3 regions of the Kitasatospora sp. NPDC058162 genome follow, and region 2 is predicted to be linked to each of the others. Evidence: riboswitches for the same ligand, from Rfam matches in the RefSeq annotation. Region 2 holds a riboswitch; each other region holds the start of a gene.
What was found. Region 2 has a riboswitch for cobalamin ahead of ACFVXG_RS21320 (HoxN/HupN/NixA family nickel/cobalt transporter). Riboswitches for the same ligand answer to the same signal wherever they lie in the genome.

Region 1 (5,144 bases), on a different contig from region 2:
TGAACAGGTTGAGCGACTGGCTCTGGTCGAGGTACGGCATGCGGGCCGCGGCCAGGTCGATCAGGGCGCGCTGCGGCAGCTCCCACGCGGTGCGGTACAGCGAGCGGACCTCGGCGGGCAGCCAACCGAGCTCCTGCACCGAGCCGTTGGCGTCGCGCAGCGAGTCGCGGGTCTGCTGGTCCCAGACGCCGAGCTCCTTGAGCTCGCGCACCAGGTACGGGTTGACCTGGAGGAACTCGCCCGACAGGGTCTCGCGCTTGAACAGGTTGGACACCTGCGGCTCGATGCACTCGTACACGCCGGCGATGGAGGCGATGGTCGCGGTCGGGGCGATCGCGAGCAGCAGCGAGTTGCGCAGGCCGGTCTCGGCGATGCGGGCGCGCAGCGCCGTCCAGCGGTCGGTCCACTGCGGGGCGGCCGTCGGGAAGTGGTCGATGTGCAGCTCGCCGCGGGCGGCGCGGGTCTCGCCGTAGGCCTCGTGGCGGCCGAGCTGCTCGGCCAGGTCGGCGGAGCGCTCGTAGGCGGTGAGCATGATGCGCTCGGCGATCAGCGTGGACAGGCGGGCGGCCTCGGCGGAGTCGAAGTCGATCCGCAGCTTGAAGAAGACGTCCTGGAGGCCCATCACGCCGAGGCCGACCGGCCGCCAGCGGGAGTTGGAGGTGCCGGCCTCGGTGGTCGGGTAGAAGTTGATGTCCACCACGCGGTCGAGGAAGGTCACGGCGGTGCGGACGGTGGCGTCGAGGCGCTCCCAGTCCATCGCGTTGACCAGATCATCGGCGCGAGCGTCAAGCGCCACGTGGGCACCGAGGTTGACCGAGCCCAGGTTGCAGACGGCGGTCTCGGAGTCGTCCGTGACCTCCAGGATCTCGGTGCACAGGTTGGAGGAGTGCACCGTGCGGCCGGGCAGCGCGGTCTGGTTGGCGGCGCGGTTGGAGGCGTCCTTGAAGGTCATCCAGCCGTTGCCGGTCTGCGCGAGGGTGCGCATCATGCGGGCGTAGAGGGTCTGCGCCGGGATGGTGCGGACGGCCTTGCCGGCCAGCTCGGCCTTGCGGTAGGCCTCGTCGAAGTCGGCGCCCCACAGGTCGACCAGCTCGGGGACGTCGGCGGGGGAGAACAGCGACCACTCGGCGTTGGCGTTCACGCGGCGCATGAACTCGTCCGGGATCCAGTGGGCCAGGTTGAGGTTGTGGGTGCGGCGCGCCTCCTCACCGGTGTTGTCGCGGAGCTCCAGGAACTCCTCGATGTCGGCGTGCCAGGTCTCCAGGTAGACGCAGGCCGCGCCCTTGCGGCGGCCGCCCTGGTTGACGGCGGCGACCGAGGAGTCGAGGGTGCGCAGGAACGGGACGATGCCGTTGGACTTGCCGTTGGTGCCGCGGATCAGGCTGCCGCGCGAGCGGATGCGCGAGTAGGACAGGCCGATGCCGCCGGCGTGCTTGGAGAGGCGGGCGATCTGCGCGTAGCGGTTGTAGATCGAGTCCAGGTTGTCCAGCGGCGAGTCCAGCAGGTAGCAGCTGGACATCTGCGGGTGCCGGGTGCCGGAGTTGAAGAGCGTCGGCGAGGAGGTCAGGTACTCCAGGCGGCTCATCAGGCCGTACAGCTCGGACACCTCGCGCACCGACTGCTCGGAGTCGCCGACCGCCAGGCCGCAGGCGACGCGGAGCAGGAAGTGCTGCGGGGTCTCGATGACCTTGCGGGTGATCGGGTGGCGCAGCAGGTAGCGGGACTGGACGGTGCGCAGGCCGAAGTACTCGAAGCGGTCGTCGCCCTTGGTGTCGATGAGCGCGTCGAGGGCCTCGGCGTGCTTGGCGACGAAGGCGGCGGTGGTGTCGCCGATCAGGCCCTCGGCGTGGCCGACGGCGATCGAGGCGGAGAAGGAGGTCGAGCCCTGGCTGTTCGCCTCGTCGACGATCTCCAGGGCGAGCAGGCGGGCGGCCAGCTTCGAGTACTGGGGGTCCTCGGCGATCATCGACGCGGCGGCGTCCACGGCCAGCCCGCGCAGCTCGGCGAAGTCCGAGCCGGCGTGGCGGCCGCGCAGCGCGGCGGCGGCGACGTGGCCGGGGTCGACCTCGGTGAGGTCGACGCTGCGGTCGGTGAGCAGCCGCAGGAGAGCACCGCCGGGGTCGGAGACCGTCGGGTCGGTGAAGGCGGTACCGGAGCCCTGGGCGGGCAGGGTGACTGAGGCAGCGGTGGTCAAGGCGCTCTCTCCTGGCGGCGATCGTGCGGCGGTGATCGGGGTCACCGGGCCGATCTGGGCAGGGGAGCACGGCGCGAACGCAAAAAGCGTCGCGCGAGGTGTCTCCCCGGCCCGCCCGCGAGGCCCGGAGGGGTGGTGCTGGTGCTTGGCGCGGCCTCTGCGGGAGGGCCGTGGCGCACGCTGTTCGGCAGGTACTCGGACTCGCGGTACGGCTGCTGGAGCCGCCCGCACACCGCTGCGGGGCAGTCCCGGATTCCCACCGGGTTCCCCTGCATCGACAGCAGAAGCGAGCATACATGTAGTGGCGGCAGGCTGTGGCGGCACCACATGTTGTGCCTGTCGTGTCGCGCGCGCCGACGGTCCCGACGGCCCGTCAGTGCTTCAGGTACACCTTGTACGTGCTCGAATCGCCGGTCGGGGAGGTGAACTGGGCGATCAGCCGGTACTGCCCGCCGGTGTTCAGCGCGGCGCTCAGCGCCCGGTCGGTGGCCTCCGGCGCGGTGCTGTCGAGGACGACCACGGTGAACCAGCCGTCCCGGATCGCGGCGGTGCTGCCGTCCACGCCGTGGTGCTGTTTCCCGGCGCCGTCGCGGTAGTCCGTGCCGGCCCGGGCCGAGACCCACTGCTCGGGTCTGCTGACGCCGCCCAGGTAGTACTCGGCGAGTCCGTCGACCTCGGTGAGGTAGTGGCCCTCGGGCACGGCGTGCGCCCGCAGGACGGCCAGCAGGCGGCCGGAGTCGGGCCCGTTCTGGTAGCGCAGGGCGGACTGCTCCATGCCGAGGGCCAGCAGCGCGACCCAGACCAGGATGCCCAGCTGGGGGTGGCGGAAGTGGGCTCCGACCAGCCGGGTCAGGCCGAGGCCCGCGATCGGGGCGGCGAGCAGCATGCCGTAGCCGAGGTGGCGGAACAGTGCGCCGGAGGTGCCGGTCCACAGGTGGACGGCGGGAACCAGCAGCGCGGTGGCGGTCAGCACGGCCCCGAGCAGGGCCCGCTGGGCGCGGGTGGGGGCGACGCGGTCGCCCTCGGGGGACTCGTGCTCGGTCAGCTGCTCGCGGCGCGCGTACGAGACCGTGCCGGCCACCGCGAGGACGGTGAACAGGCCGGCCCACTGGAGGGTGCCGAGCAGGATCGAGCCGGCCGAACCGGGGGCGGCGCCGGACGACGGGGACCAGCCCACGACCTTCCCCAGCAGGCCGTACGGCAGCAGCAGGAGCGTCGTCCCGACGGCCAGCAGCAGGGCGCGCAGGGCGGCCGGGCCGGGCCGACGGTGCGGCCGGGCGACGGCGAGGGCCAGGACCACCAGCGCGGGCACGGCGAGGATCGCCGAGTAGGCGACCGCGCAGGCCAGCGCGAGGGCCGGGGCGGCGGTCAGGACCAGCGCCGGGGAGCGCCGGGCGGTGAACACCGTGAGCCAGGCCGCGAGGGCGACCAGCAGGACGGCCAGGGACTCGGGGGCGCCGTAGAAGCCGCCCACGACGGTGGACTGCAGCACGGCGTAGGCGGCTATGCCGCAGATCGCGACGCGTTCGTTGAAGAGCCGCCGGGTCAGCGAGTACAGCAGCACCGTGGTGAGCAGGCCGAAGCCGAGGCTGAGCAGCCGGGTGCCCCAGATGCCGTCCGCGTTCGCGGCGGCGCCGGCCAGCGGCGGGTAGAGCCACGGGGAGCCGGGGACGCGGTCGATCAGGTCGGTGGTGACCGGGGTGCCGTGCAGGAGGTGGGCGAGCTGCTGGCGCCCGGCGACCATGGCGGCGGCCTCGTCGGGGTGCGCGGCGGCGAGCAGGCGCAGCGAGAGCGCGGCCTGGACGGCCAGGACGGCGCCGAGCAGGCCGCGGGCGATCCAGCGGCGCCGGGGGCTGGAGGCCGGGTCCCAGCCGATCGCGGGGACCTGGGGGATGGAGTACGGGGCCAGCTCGATGCCGTCGGGGTTGTCCACGGCCACGGCACCGGACGCAGGGGCGGCACCGGCACCGGTCGCGGCACCGGCACCCGCCACAGGCGCGGCACCTGTCGCAGGCGCGGCACCGCCCGCCCGGCGGCGCCCGCCGCCGGGCGCCCGACGGGGTGCGAACACGTCCATGGCCGGCTCCTCGGCGGCGCCGGGGCGGGTCGGGAAGGACTCGGGATCTGCGCTCATCGTGGGTTCCGGATGTCGAAGCCGTAGCGGGGGTCGGACACGCGCTTCTTGAAGGTGGCCAGGGTGTCCGGGACGGATTCGACCCGCCAGTCCGCCCGCTTGACCATGTTGAACCAGATGAAGCCGACGATGTCGTCGTGCGCCTCCAGCCCGGAGAACAGCTGGTCGGTGTCGGCGCGTTGGTGTTTGCCCTGTTCGGCCGCGGTCTCGCTGATGAAGAAGGGCTTCTTGCAGAAGGCGCGGATCTCGGCCATCGTCGGCCCGTACAGCTCGTCGAAGACGTCCGGGTCGGTGCGGGTGAAGTAGCCGGTCATGCCGGCCCAGTCGACGTAGCTGTCGCCGGGGTAGTACGGCGCGAGGCGGGTGTTGGGCGCGGGGAGGGTGATGTTGGGGCTCCAGACCCAGATCACGTTGGTCGCGCCGGCGCTGTCGAAGATGTCGTGGACGTGGCGCCAGGCCGCGACGAAGTCCTGGGGGCTGGCCGACTTGCGGCCCCACGGGTACCAGTCGCCGTTCATCTCGTGGGCGATGCTGATGGCGATCGGCAGGTTGAGCTTGGCGACGGCCTTGGCCACGCCGCGCACGTAGCCGTCGGTGTCGCCGGCCGCGATCGAGGCGAGCGAGTGGTCGTACGGCTCCCAGGCCATGAACGGCAGGGCCCCGGCGTCGTGGATCCGGCGCACCCCGGCGGTGTCGAAGCCGCCCTGCCAATGGGCGTAGTACGCCAGGACGTTGGGCTGTTTGCCGATCGCGGCGGTGTAGCCGGGCAGGGCGTCCATCGAGGCGGGGACGTCGGGCAGGGCGACGCCCAGGTAC
Region 2 (5,144 bases):
ATCCCGTGCAGCAGGGTGCCGGTCCCGCCGTCCGGCCCGTTCCAGAGCGGGACGGCCTGGTCGCCGGGCACGATCCGGACGTCCGGGCCCTCCTCGTAGTCGAGCAGGGTGGCGATCGAGACGCCGAGGGCGTCGCCCAGCCGGACCACGGTGGCCACGCTGGGGTTGGTGCGGCCCTGCTCGATCTGGACGATCATGCCGCGGCTCACCCCGGAGCGGGCGGCGAGGGCGTCCAGGGTGTGGCCGCGCCCGGCGCGCAGCCGCTTGAGGTTCCGGGCGAGGGCCCGGGAGACCAGGTCGGGGTCCGGCACGCGGGCAGTCCTCCGGTGTCTCACCGTACGAGAAGTACAGAATATTGTTCGGCCGAGTTCAGTTCAGTGCACTACGCTGCCGTTCCGGCAACAAGTCCATCCGACTGTACTTCGGAGTGCATTGTGCTGTCCTCACCCCCACCGTCCCCGCTCCCCGGGTCGCTCCGGTGACCGCCCTGCTCGCCCTCGCCGCCAGCCTGCTGACCGGCCTCGCCGACTTCGGCGGCGGCCTCCTCACCCGCCGACTGCCCGCACTCGCCGTCGTGGTCGTCTCCCAGGCCGCGGCCGCCGCCGTGCTGCTGCTCGCGGTCCTGGCCACCGGCGGCTGGACCGACGCCTCCCCCGCGCTCTGGTACGCCGTCGCCGCCGGGGTGATCGGCCCGTTCGCGATGCTCGCCTTCTACCGGGCGCTCGCCCTCGGCCCGATGGGCGTGGTGTCCCCGCTGGCCACCGTCGGCGTCGCGGTGCCGGTCGGCGTCGGGCTCGCGCTCGGCGAGCGGCCCGGCCCGGCGCAGTTGGCCGGGATCGCGGTGGCGGTGGCCGGCGTGGTGCTGGCCGGCGGCCCCGAGCGCGGCGGACCGGCCGCCGCCCGCACCGCCCTGCTGCTCACCCTGGCCGCCGCCTTCGGCTTCGGCGCCAACATGTCCCTGCTCGCCCAGGCCTCGGCCGGCGGCGGGCTGCTGCTGGTGCTCTGCGTCCAGCGGCTCGTCAACATCGTGGTTGGCGGCGCCGCGCTGCTGTGGTCGCTGCGCGGCGCCGACACCACCGGACTGCTGCCCGGGCTGCGCTCCCGACTGCCGCTGCTCACCGGCATCGGACTGCTCGACGTGGCCGGCAACGCCGCGTACGCGATGGCCTCGCACGGCGGCTCGGCGGCGGTGGCCGCCGTGCTCGCCTCGCTCTACCCGGTGGTCACCGCGCTGCTGGCGCGCGGGGTGCTGAAGGAGCGGCTGCGCCCGGTCCAGGTGGTCGGCGCCGGGCTCGCCGTGGCGGGCACGCTGCTGCTCGCGGCAGCGTGACCCCCTTCGCTACTGCTTCGCGGGCGTCCAGCGCTTCTCGACGCCCGCCAGCTTCCAGTACGCGATGGCGATCGCCCACACCACCACGAACAGCCCGGCGATCGCGTAGCCCACGTTGTCCAGCGAGATGTCCGCGATGAACCCGGTCACCGGGTCGGTCAGGTCGAGCTTCTCGTGCAGCACGCCGACCAGCTCGATGGTGCCGATGATGAAGGCCACCGCGATCGACAGCCCGGTGATGGTCAGGTTGTAGTACACCTTGCGCACCGGGTTGGAGAAGGCCCACTGGTACGCGAAGTTCATGAACGTCCCGTCCAGGGTGTCGAACAGGCTCATCCCGGCCGCGAACAGCAGCGGCAGGCAGATGATCGCGTACCAGGGCAGCCCGGCCGCCGCGCCCGAACCGGCCATCACCATCAGGGTGACCTCGGTCGCGGTGTCAAAGCCCAGGCCCAGCACCATGCCGACCGGGAACATCTGCCCGGGCCGGGTGATCGAGCGGGTCGCCCGGTTGAGGATCCGGGCCATGAAGCCGCGGGAGTTGAGGTGCTCCTCCAGCTCCGCCTCGTCGAACCGCCCGGCCCGCATCGAGCGGAACACCTTGAGGATGCCGAGCAGCGCCGCCAGGTTGAGCGCGCCGATCAGGTAGAGGAAGGCGCCGGAAGCCGTGGTGCCGACCACCCCGAGCCACTTGTGGGTGGCCGAGTCGTCGTCCATCAGCGTGTTCGCCAGTTGGGCGCCGCCCGCCACCAGGGCGGCCATGATGACCACCATCGAGGAGTGGCCGAGGGCGAACCAGAAGCCGACCGAGACCGGCCGCTTGCCGTCCGCCATCAGCTTGCGGGTGGTGTTGTCGATCACCGCGATGTGGTCGGCGTCAAAGGCGTGCCGCATGCCGAGGGTGTAGGCGGTGATGCCCAGGCCCACCCCGAAGACCTGGGTGCCGACGGCGTAGTTGTGGGGCGCCACCAGGAAGAAGAGGGTCCCGAAGGCCACCACGTGCATGGCCAGGATCACCCCCATCAGCCCGGCGGTACGGACGGTGTCCTCGCGCTTCCACCGGAAGGTGGGCAGTACGGAGGGGGCGGCGCCGGCCTCGGCGGGCGCGGCGGTTTCGGGCAGGGTCATCTTCGGATCACGCTCCAGCACCTCGTGGAATGACTTCGTGAGATGCCGTGGCCGGTCTCCTGGCTTACGGGGCTTCCGGACCCGCCTTCCCAAGCGCACGAAGCGCCCAGTGGCACGTGGGTCCGGACTTCTCTCCCCCGATCACAGTGGCGAGGGCCGCTCCGGAACAGGACCCGTTGAGGGTCCGTCACCGGTATTCCCGAGCACCACGGCGGGGAACACCGTAGGGGCAGGACACCACCCTCGCAAGGTTGCGCACCTGTGCAGGTGTCCAGGATCACAGGTCGTGAGCTGCCAGAATGTCCGCATGCATCTCGTACCGGCCGACCGCGCGGGCCACCGCACCATCGACGGACACCGGGTCTGCGAGGCCATCGCCGCCATCGGGGACACCGCCCACGTCCGCTCCTGGGCCGAGCGGTTCTCCCTGCTCTCCGACCCCGGACGGCTCGCCCTGCTGCTCGCCCTGCACCGGGCCGGCCCGCTCGCCGTCAGCGACCTGGCCGTCGCCACCGGCATGCGCGACCCCGCCGTCTCCCAGGCCCTGCGACTGCTCCGCACGGCCGGCACGGTCACCGGGGACAAGGACGGACGCGTGGTGCGCTACCGGCTCGTGGACGACGCCATGCGCCCCCTCCTCGACGAGTGCGCCGCCGCCGAACACGAAGAGCCCCACGAGGAGCCGACCGCGGCGGCGGGCTGACCGACACTCGGCAAACCACGCCGCGGGCGCAGCCGGATGAGTACGATCTTCGTGTGCTGATCCGCCTCCGGCCCCGGCCTTGGCCCGACGACTCACGCTGGGATTCCCGTCCGGTCACGGCGCGCGTCCTCGCTGTCACTCGCACGCTCACCTCGGCCACCCGGGTCCTCGACGTGCTCATGCTGTTGCGCGGTCAGGACGGCATCCGGTTCTACATCACCGTCAACCCCGGCTCGCAGTTCGCCTCCGGGCTCGACGACTACCTCCGCACCCTGCCCGGCAACATCACCGTGCTGCCGTGGGAGGAAGCCGTCCGGCGCGAGTTCAACCTCGCCGTCGCCTGCGCGGTCCACGCCTCCATGCACCGCCTGCACGCACCGCTCGTCGTCCTCCCCCACGGCGCCGGCTACAACCGCCTGGTCACCGAGTCCACCGGTGACAAAGCGAGCGCCGCCGGTCTGTCCCGGCGGGAACTCACCCACCGGCGGCGGGTGTTCCCCAGTGTCATCGGAGTCAGCCACTCCGAGCAGTTCGACCGGCTCGCGCAATGGTGTCCCGAGGCCCTCCCCCGCGCTCGCGAGGTCGGCGATCTCTGTCACGACCGGATGCGGCACAGCGAGGACTCCCGGGACCGCTACCGCGAGATGCTCGGCGCCGTCGACGGGCGGCGTCTGGTCGTGGTCAACTCCACCTGGAGCGAACATTCGTTATTCGCCCAGGCCTTCGACCTCCCGCTCCAGCTCGTCGCCCAGCTCCCGGCCGACGAGTACACCGTGGCGGTGATCCTGCACCCCAACATCTGGGAAAAGCACGACCCGGAGGCGATCCTCGCCCCCGCCACCCGCTCCGGGCTGCGGCTCATCCCCCCGCACCAGGGCTGGCAGGCCACCGTCGTCGCCGCCGACTGCCTGATCGGCGACCACGGCTCGGTCTCCTTCTACGGTGCGGCCCTGCGCCACCCGACCGTGCTGGTCACCACCGGCGCTGCCGAACTCGACCCGCAGTCCCCCACCTACACCTTCGGTCAGGCCGCGCCCGTGCTCGATCCCCACGGCGACCTGCTGGCCCAGATCGAACGGGCCATGGCGAAACACGATCCGACCGCACTGCAGTCGATCACCGACCGCTCGCTCGGCCAACGCGGCCTGTCCAGCGAGGTCCTGACCAGCCTGCTGTACGACTTCCTGCCGACCGTCGTCCGGCCGGCCAAGGCCCCGGCCCTGCGGCCCTACCCGGATCCCGTCTCCCTGCCCACCGAAGTGCCGACGGCCTACGACGTCGAGGGCGAATGCCGGGGCACCGAAGTCAGCCTCCGCCGATTCCCGATCATCGACCCTGAGCACCACCTCTCCCGCGGCTTCCATGTCGCGAGCATCGAGGAACCCGTCCGAGAGCTGAAGTTCACGGCGGAAGTCCTGGCCCGCACCACGATCCGCGCCGAACGACCCGCCGAACGCTGGCTCGCCGAAACCTCCATGGACTGGCCGGGCGCCGGCGTGCTCGTGGCCGCTCTCGGCCAGGCCCGCCACCTGCTCCGGTTGCCCGACGGCCTGCTCCTGGAGGCGCACGCCGAGGAATCCTGGGGCACCACCAAGCCGCTCCTGGACCCGCTCCTCCTGGGCTCCGCACTCGTCCTGTGGCTCTCCGACGGCGGCGAACCGGCCCGATTGCCGGACTCCGGCCTCACCATCCGCACCGGCACCCACCTGACCCGGGTCGCCTTCACGGCACGGCCGGCCTAGGACTCCGGCTCTCCGAGCCAAGCCCGGCTGCGTGCCGCGAGCGTCGCGTCTCCGAGTTCCCCCGCAAGCGAGACCAGCAGTCGGTGCGCCTCCCGCTCCTTGGCGAGGTGGCCAAGTTCCGCCGCACGTCGCACGCACTCCTCCGCGCAACGGACGGCCGCCTCCGTGTCGCCCAGGTCGCGGTACGCACGAGCCCGCACCAACGGCAGCCGCATCAGCATCGGCTCGTCGTCGGTGCGCT
Region 3 (5,144 bases), on a different contig from region 2:
GGACGCGGGCGCCCTCGAGGCCACCGCCGCCGTCGCCGAGTTCCGCGACTGGCTGCGCGACAGCTACGCCCCCGCCACCGCCGACACCCCGGACGCCGTCGGACGGGACCGGTACCGGCTCGCCGTGCGCCACCACACCGGCGCCGAGGTCGACCTGGACGAGGCCTACACCTGGGCGTGGGGGGAGTTCCACCGCACGGCCGCCGAGATGCGGGCCGAGGCCGGCCGCGTGCTGCCCGGGGCCGGCGTCCTCGACGCCATGCACCACCTGGAGCGGCACGGCCATACGGTCAAGGGCGAGGAGGGGATCCGCGCCTGGTTGCAGGGGATCATGGACGAGGCGATCGAGGCCCTCGACGGCACCCACTTCGACATCTCCGGACCGGTGCGGAAGGTGGAGTCCAGGATCGCCCCGGCCGGAAGCGCCGCGGCCCCGTACTACTCCGGCCCCAGCCTGGACTTCAGCCGGCCCGGGCGCACGTACCTGCCGACCCTCGGCCGGGACGCGTTCCCGACCTGGCAGCTCGTCACCACCTGGTACCACGAGGGCGTCCCCGGCCACCACCTGCAACTCGCCCAGTGGGTAGCCCTCGCCGACCAACTGAGCCGCTACCAGACCACGCTGGGCATGGTCAGCGCCAACATCGAAGGCTGGGCCCTGTACGCCGAACGCCTCATGGACGACCTGGGCTTCCTCACCGACCCCGCCCACCGCCTCGGCTTCCTCGACGAGCAGATGCTGCGCACCATGCGGGTGATCATCGACATCGGCATGCACCTGGGCCTGGCCATCCCCGCCGACTCGGGCTTCCACCCCGGCGAGCGCTGGACCCCGGAGCTGGCCACCGAGTTCATGGCCACGTACAACGGCAGCCCCGCCGACCTGCGCACCAGCGAGATCGTCCGCTACCTCGGCTGGCCCGGCCAGGCCATCGGCTACAAGCTCGGCGAGCGCGACTGGCTCAAGGGCCGCGAAGCCGCCCGCCGCCGACAGGGCGCGGCGTTCGACCTCAAGACCTGGCACATGAAGGCGCTCTCCCTGGGCTCGCTCGGCCTCGACGACCTGGTCGACCAGCTCTCCATCCTGTAGGCCCGCAGCAATGGTCCACAGGGGTTCCCGGCCCTGCGTGGCTGATTGACTGCCCCTGGGGCGGACCGGAGGCTGAGCAGATCTGACACCACGTCAGATTTGCTTCTCCGATGGAGGATTGATGTGAGAAAGAGACTGATTCCCCGCCGCACCAGACCCCTGATGGCGCTGCTCGGAACGCTGGCGCTCGCGGCGGGCGGGCTCGCCCCCGCGGCGGCCGCGTACGAGCGGGGAGGTCCGCAGGTGCTGCTGGTGTGCAACGGCAGCACCGTCGCCTGCCCGAGCAGTTCGGCGCAGCAGTACGGGACCATCCAGGCCGCCGTCGACGCCGCGCGGAGCGGTGACTGGGTGCTGGTCTGGCCCGGCGTCTACCACGAGAAGGCCACCGGCGAGGCCGGCGTGCTGATCACCACGCCCGGCGTCCACCTGCGCGGGCTCGACCGCAACCGGGTGGTCGTCGACGGCAGCAACGGCAGCGCGGCCCAGCCCTGCCCGGCCGACCCCGCGCTGCAGGACACCACCGGCCGCAGCGGCGTCGTCGTCTCCAAAGCCGACGACGTCTCCATCGAGAACCTCACCGTCTGCAACTACCTGTCCGGCGGCAGCGGCAGCGGCGGCAACGAGATCTGGTGGAACGGCGGCGACGGCAGCGGGCAGATCGGCCTGCACGGATACCACGGCGCCTACTTGACCGCGACCTCCGGCTACGGCGCGGCCGACCCGAACGCGTCGATGGCGCAGTACGGGATCTTCGCGTCCAACGCGACGGGCCCGGCGGAGCTCGCCCACACCTACGCGTCCAACATGGGCGACTCCGACTACTACGTGGGCGCGTGCCGCGACATCTGCGGCGTGACCCTCACCGACGCGCACGGACAGAACTCGGCGATCGGCTTCTCCGGGACCAACTCGGGCGGCTACACCATCAAGGACTCCGAGTTCGACCACAACCGCACCGGGATCGTGGCCAACTCGCTCAACAACGACGACGCGCCCCCGCCCCAGAACGGCAGCTGCCCCGGCGACCCGCAGCGCTCGTGCACGTTCATCGAGCGCAACTTCATCCACGACAACAACAACGCGAACGCCCCGCTCTCCGGGCTGGCGGGCGCCGTCGGTGCGGGCATCGAGATCTCGGGCGGCCACGGCGACACCGTCCGCGGCAACCGCATCCAGCAGCAGGGCAGTTGGGGCGTCGTCCTGCACGACTTCCCGGACAGCGAGACGCCGCCGCCGCTCAGCAGCTGCCAGGGCGGGACGCAGCTGCCCGGCGTCTGCGTGTTCACCTCCTACGGGAACGTCGTGGCGGCCAACGAGTTCAGCCGGAACGGCTTCTTCGGCAACCCGACCAACGCGGACGTCGCCAACGAGTCGACGACGGCGCCGCACAACTGCTTCTACGGGAACCACGGGACCGGCGGCGCCGCCCTCACCAGCGACCCGGACTCGATCCAGAGCGGCACCGTGGACGGCCCGCCGTGCGGCAAGGGCGCGGGCGTCGGCGACGACCAGCTGCTCTTCGCCGAGCTGGTGTGCGCGGCGGGCTTCGGCCCGTGTCCGATCCCGGACGCCGCCTACCCGCAGCGCACCGGCCTCGACCTGGCGCCGCTCAGGACGCAGGCGAGCATGGAGCGCCCGTGCACGGGGCTGCCGAGGAACGCGTTCTGCGAGTAGCCGTCTCGTGATCGGCACGTCGAAGGGGCGGACACGCAGCGCGTGTCCGCCCTTCGGCATACGTGGTGGCGGGGACGGGATCCGGGCTCCGGATGATCATTCGTGGGCTGCCCTTCACCGGTCTGACCACGCCTGATACGTTGCCATCGCCGTGGTGTACGGGAAACCGGTCTGAGTCCGGTGCGGCCCTCGCCACTGTTGCCGCGGAGTTCCGCGGCCCTCGCTGACCGGCTCACCCAGCGGTCAGGACCACTGCGCGGGTTGGAAGACCCGCTCGGGAAGGTCGGCCGCGGTGCGTCGATGCGGAAGCCAGGAGACCGGCCACGGCGCGACATGTTCCACGAGGGTTTTGGAGAACACGTGCCCAGCGGTCTGCTGCGTCCTTTTCGCGCTATATGCCCCATAAGTCCCACACATTCGCTACGCGCCGGCCGGGCGGTCGCGGCCGCCCTGTTCGTCGGCGTGCTCGGAGGCTGTGCGGGCGCCCCCGCACCCGTCGCGTCCGGCGGGGCCACCGGAAGCGCCGGGCTGGTCAGCGTCGACAACTGCGGGACCACCGTGACGGTCGGCGCTCCGCCCGCCCGGCTGGTGACGCTCAACCAGGGTGCCACCGAGGTGGCCCTGGCCCTGGGCCTGCAGTCCCGGATGGCCGGTAGCGCCTACCTCGACGACTCCGTCCCGGAGAAGTGGAAGGCGGCCTACGACTCCGTCCCGGTGCTCTCCGCGAAGTACCCGACGAAGGAGAAGCTCCTCGCGGCCCGTCCCGACTTCCTGTACGCCTCCTACGCCAGCGCGTTCACCGGCAAGGTCGCGGGCACCCGGGAGGAACTGCTCGGCCAGGGCATCCCGTCGTACCTGTCCCCGTTCGGCTGCTCGGACAAGAACCAGGTGCCGCCGCCGACCTGGCAGGCGGTGTGGGGCGAACTGAACGACGTCGCCAAGGTCTTCGGTGTCACGGAGCGGGCCGCCGCGATCCAGCAGCAGCAGGAGCAGCAGCTGGCCCAGTTCAAGGCGACGGCCGAGGGTAAGGACCTGAAGGTCCTGTGGTTCGACTCGGACACCAAGACGCCGTTCGTCGGAGCCGGCCACGGTGGACCCCAGCTCGTGCTCGACGCCGTGGGTGCCCGCAACGTCTTCGCGGACCTGCCCGGTGGCTGGCAGAACGTCAGCTGGGAGAAGGTCGTCGCGGCGGACCCGGACGCCATCGTGGTCGCGGACGCCGGTTGGGACACGGCCCAGTCCAAGATCGACTACTTGGAGAACGACCCGGTGCTGAGCAAGCTCACCGCCGTGCAGCGCAAGGCCTTCGTGGTGGTGCCGTTCTCGGAGTCGACCCCCGGCGTGCTGCTCGCCGACGGTGCCGCCCGGGTGTCCGCGGGGCTGAGCCGACTGCACCCGGGGTCATGACCGCACCCGGGGTCAAGACCACCGGAACCCGCCCCGTCGTACGGCCCGCCGGTGCGGGCCGCACGACGGCGGCGCTGGCCGTCGGTGCGGCCCTGCTGCTGGCCACCGTCCTGCTCGGCCTGGCCGTGGGTTCGCAACCCGAGCCGGTCCGGACGGTGATCGACGTCGTGGCGCGCCGTCTCGGGCTGGGCGACCCGCGCGTGACGCTGCTGGACGACCAGATCGTCTGGCAGTTGCGGCTGCCCCGCGTGCTGGGAGCGGCTGCCACCGGCGCCGGCCTGGCGGTCTGCGGTGCGGTGCTGCAGACGCTGACCGGGAACGACCTGGCCGATCCCTTCCTGCTCGGGATCTCGGAGGGAGCGGCCGCCGGCGCGGTCACCGTGATCGTCCTCGGCGTCGGCGTGACCGGCGCCGTGGGCACCGGCGCGGTGGCGACGGCGGCCTTCGCCGGGGCCCTGCTCGCCGCTGTCGTCGTCCTGGCACTGGCGGGTGCGCGAACCCGGTCGCTCCCGACCGCCCGGACCGTGCTCGCCGGCATCGCGGTGGGCCAGCTGTGCGGGGCGTACACCTCGTTCGTCGTGCTGGTCCTCGGGGACCGCAACGCTGCGCGCGGTGTCATGGAGTGGACGCTCGGCTCGGTCGCCGGCGTGCGGTGGCCCACCGCCGTCTTCCTGACCGCAGTCGCGCTGGTCGGCGTCACGGTCCTGGCCTCCTCGGCCCGCGACCTGGACGCCTTCGCCTTCGGCGAGACCGCCGCCCGCTCCCTCGGCGTCCACGTCGAGCGCACCCGCTGGGTCCTCGTCGCGACCGCGGCGCTGGTGACCGCGTGCCTGGTGGCCAACACCGGCGTCATCGGGTTCCTCGGCCTGGTCGTACCGCACCTGGTCCGGCTCGTCTGCGGCCCGCGCCACGCCCTCCTGCTGCCCGTGTCGGCGCTGGTGGGCGCGTCCCTCCTGGTGGGCAGCGACATCGT

Region 1: linked by a shared signal. The riboswitch ahead of ACFVXG_RS37035 (ribonucleoside-diphosphate reductase subunit alpha) and the one ahead of ACFVXG_RS21320 (HoxN/HupN/NixA family nickel/cobalt transporter) in region 2 are both predicted to bind cobalamin.
Region 3: linked by a shared signal. The riboswitch ahead of ACFVXG_RS01550 (ABC transporter substrate-binding protein) and the one ahead of ACFVXG_RS21320 (HoxN/HupN/NixA family nickel/cobalt transporter) in region 2 are both predicted to bind cobalamin.

What each region holds. Positions count from the first base shown of each region.
Region 1 covers NZ_JBHVUS010000034.1:38,580-43,723, forward strand. The annotation lists gene ACFVXG_RS37035 (ribonucleoside-diphosphate reductase subunit alpha) at 1-2,170, opposite strand, end outside; cobalamin riboswitch at 2,363-2,495, opposite strand; gene ACFVXG_RS37040 (glycosyltransferase family 39 protein) at 2,568-4,328, opposite strand; gene ACFVXG_RS37045 (glycoside hydrolase family 26 protein) at 4,325-5,144, opposite strand, start outside.
Region 2 covers NZ_JBHVUS010000010.1:122,396-127,539, forward strand. The annotation lists gene ACFVXG_RS21310 (helix-turn-helix domain-containing protein) at 1-311, opposite strand, end outside; gene ACFVXG_RS21315 (EamA family transporter) at 479-1,330, shown strand; gene ACFVXG_RS21320 (HoxN/HupN/NixA family nickel/cobalt transporter) at 1,340-2,458, opposite strand; cobalamin riboswitch at 2,490-2,684, opposite strand; gene ACFVXG_RS21325 (ArsR/SmtB family transcription factor) at 2,766-3,161, shown strand; gene ACFVXG_RS21330 (hypothetical protein) at 3,341-4,903, shown strand; gene ACFVXG_RS21335 (regulator) at 4,900-5,144, opposite strand, start outside.
Region 3 covers NZ_JBHVUS010000001.1:376,651-381,794, reverse strand. The annotation lists gene ACFVXG_RS01560 (DUF885 domain-containing protein) at 1-1,090, shown strand, start outside; gene ACFVXG_RS01555 (hypothetical protein) at 1,214-2,764, shown strand; cobalamin riboswitch at 2,900-3,105, shown strand; gene ACFVXG_RS01550 (ABC transporter substrate-binding protein) at 3,227-4,171, shown strand; gene ACFVXG_RS01545 (FecCD family ABC transporter permease) at 4,168-5,144, shown strand, end outside.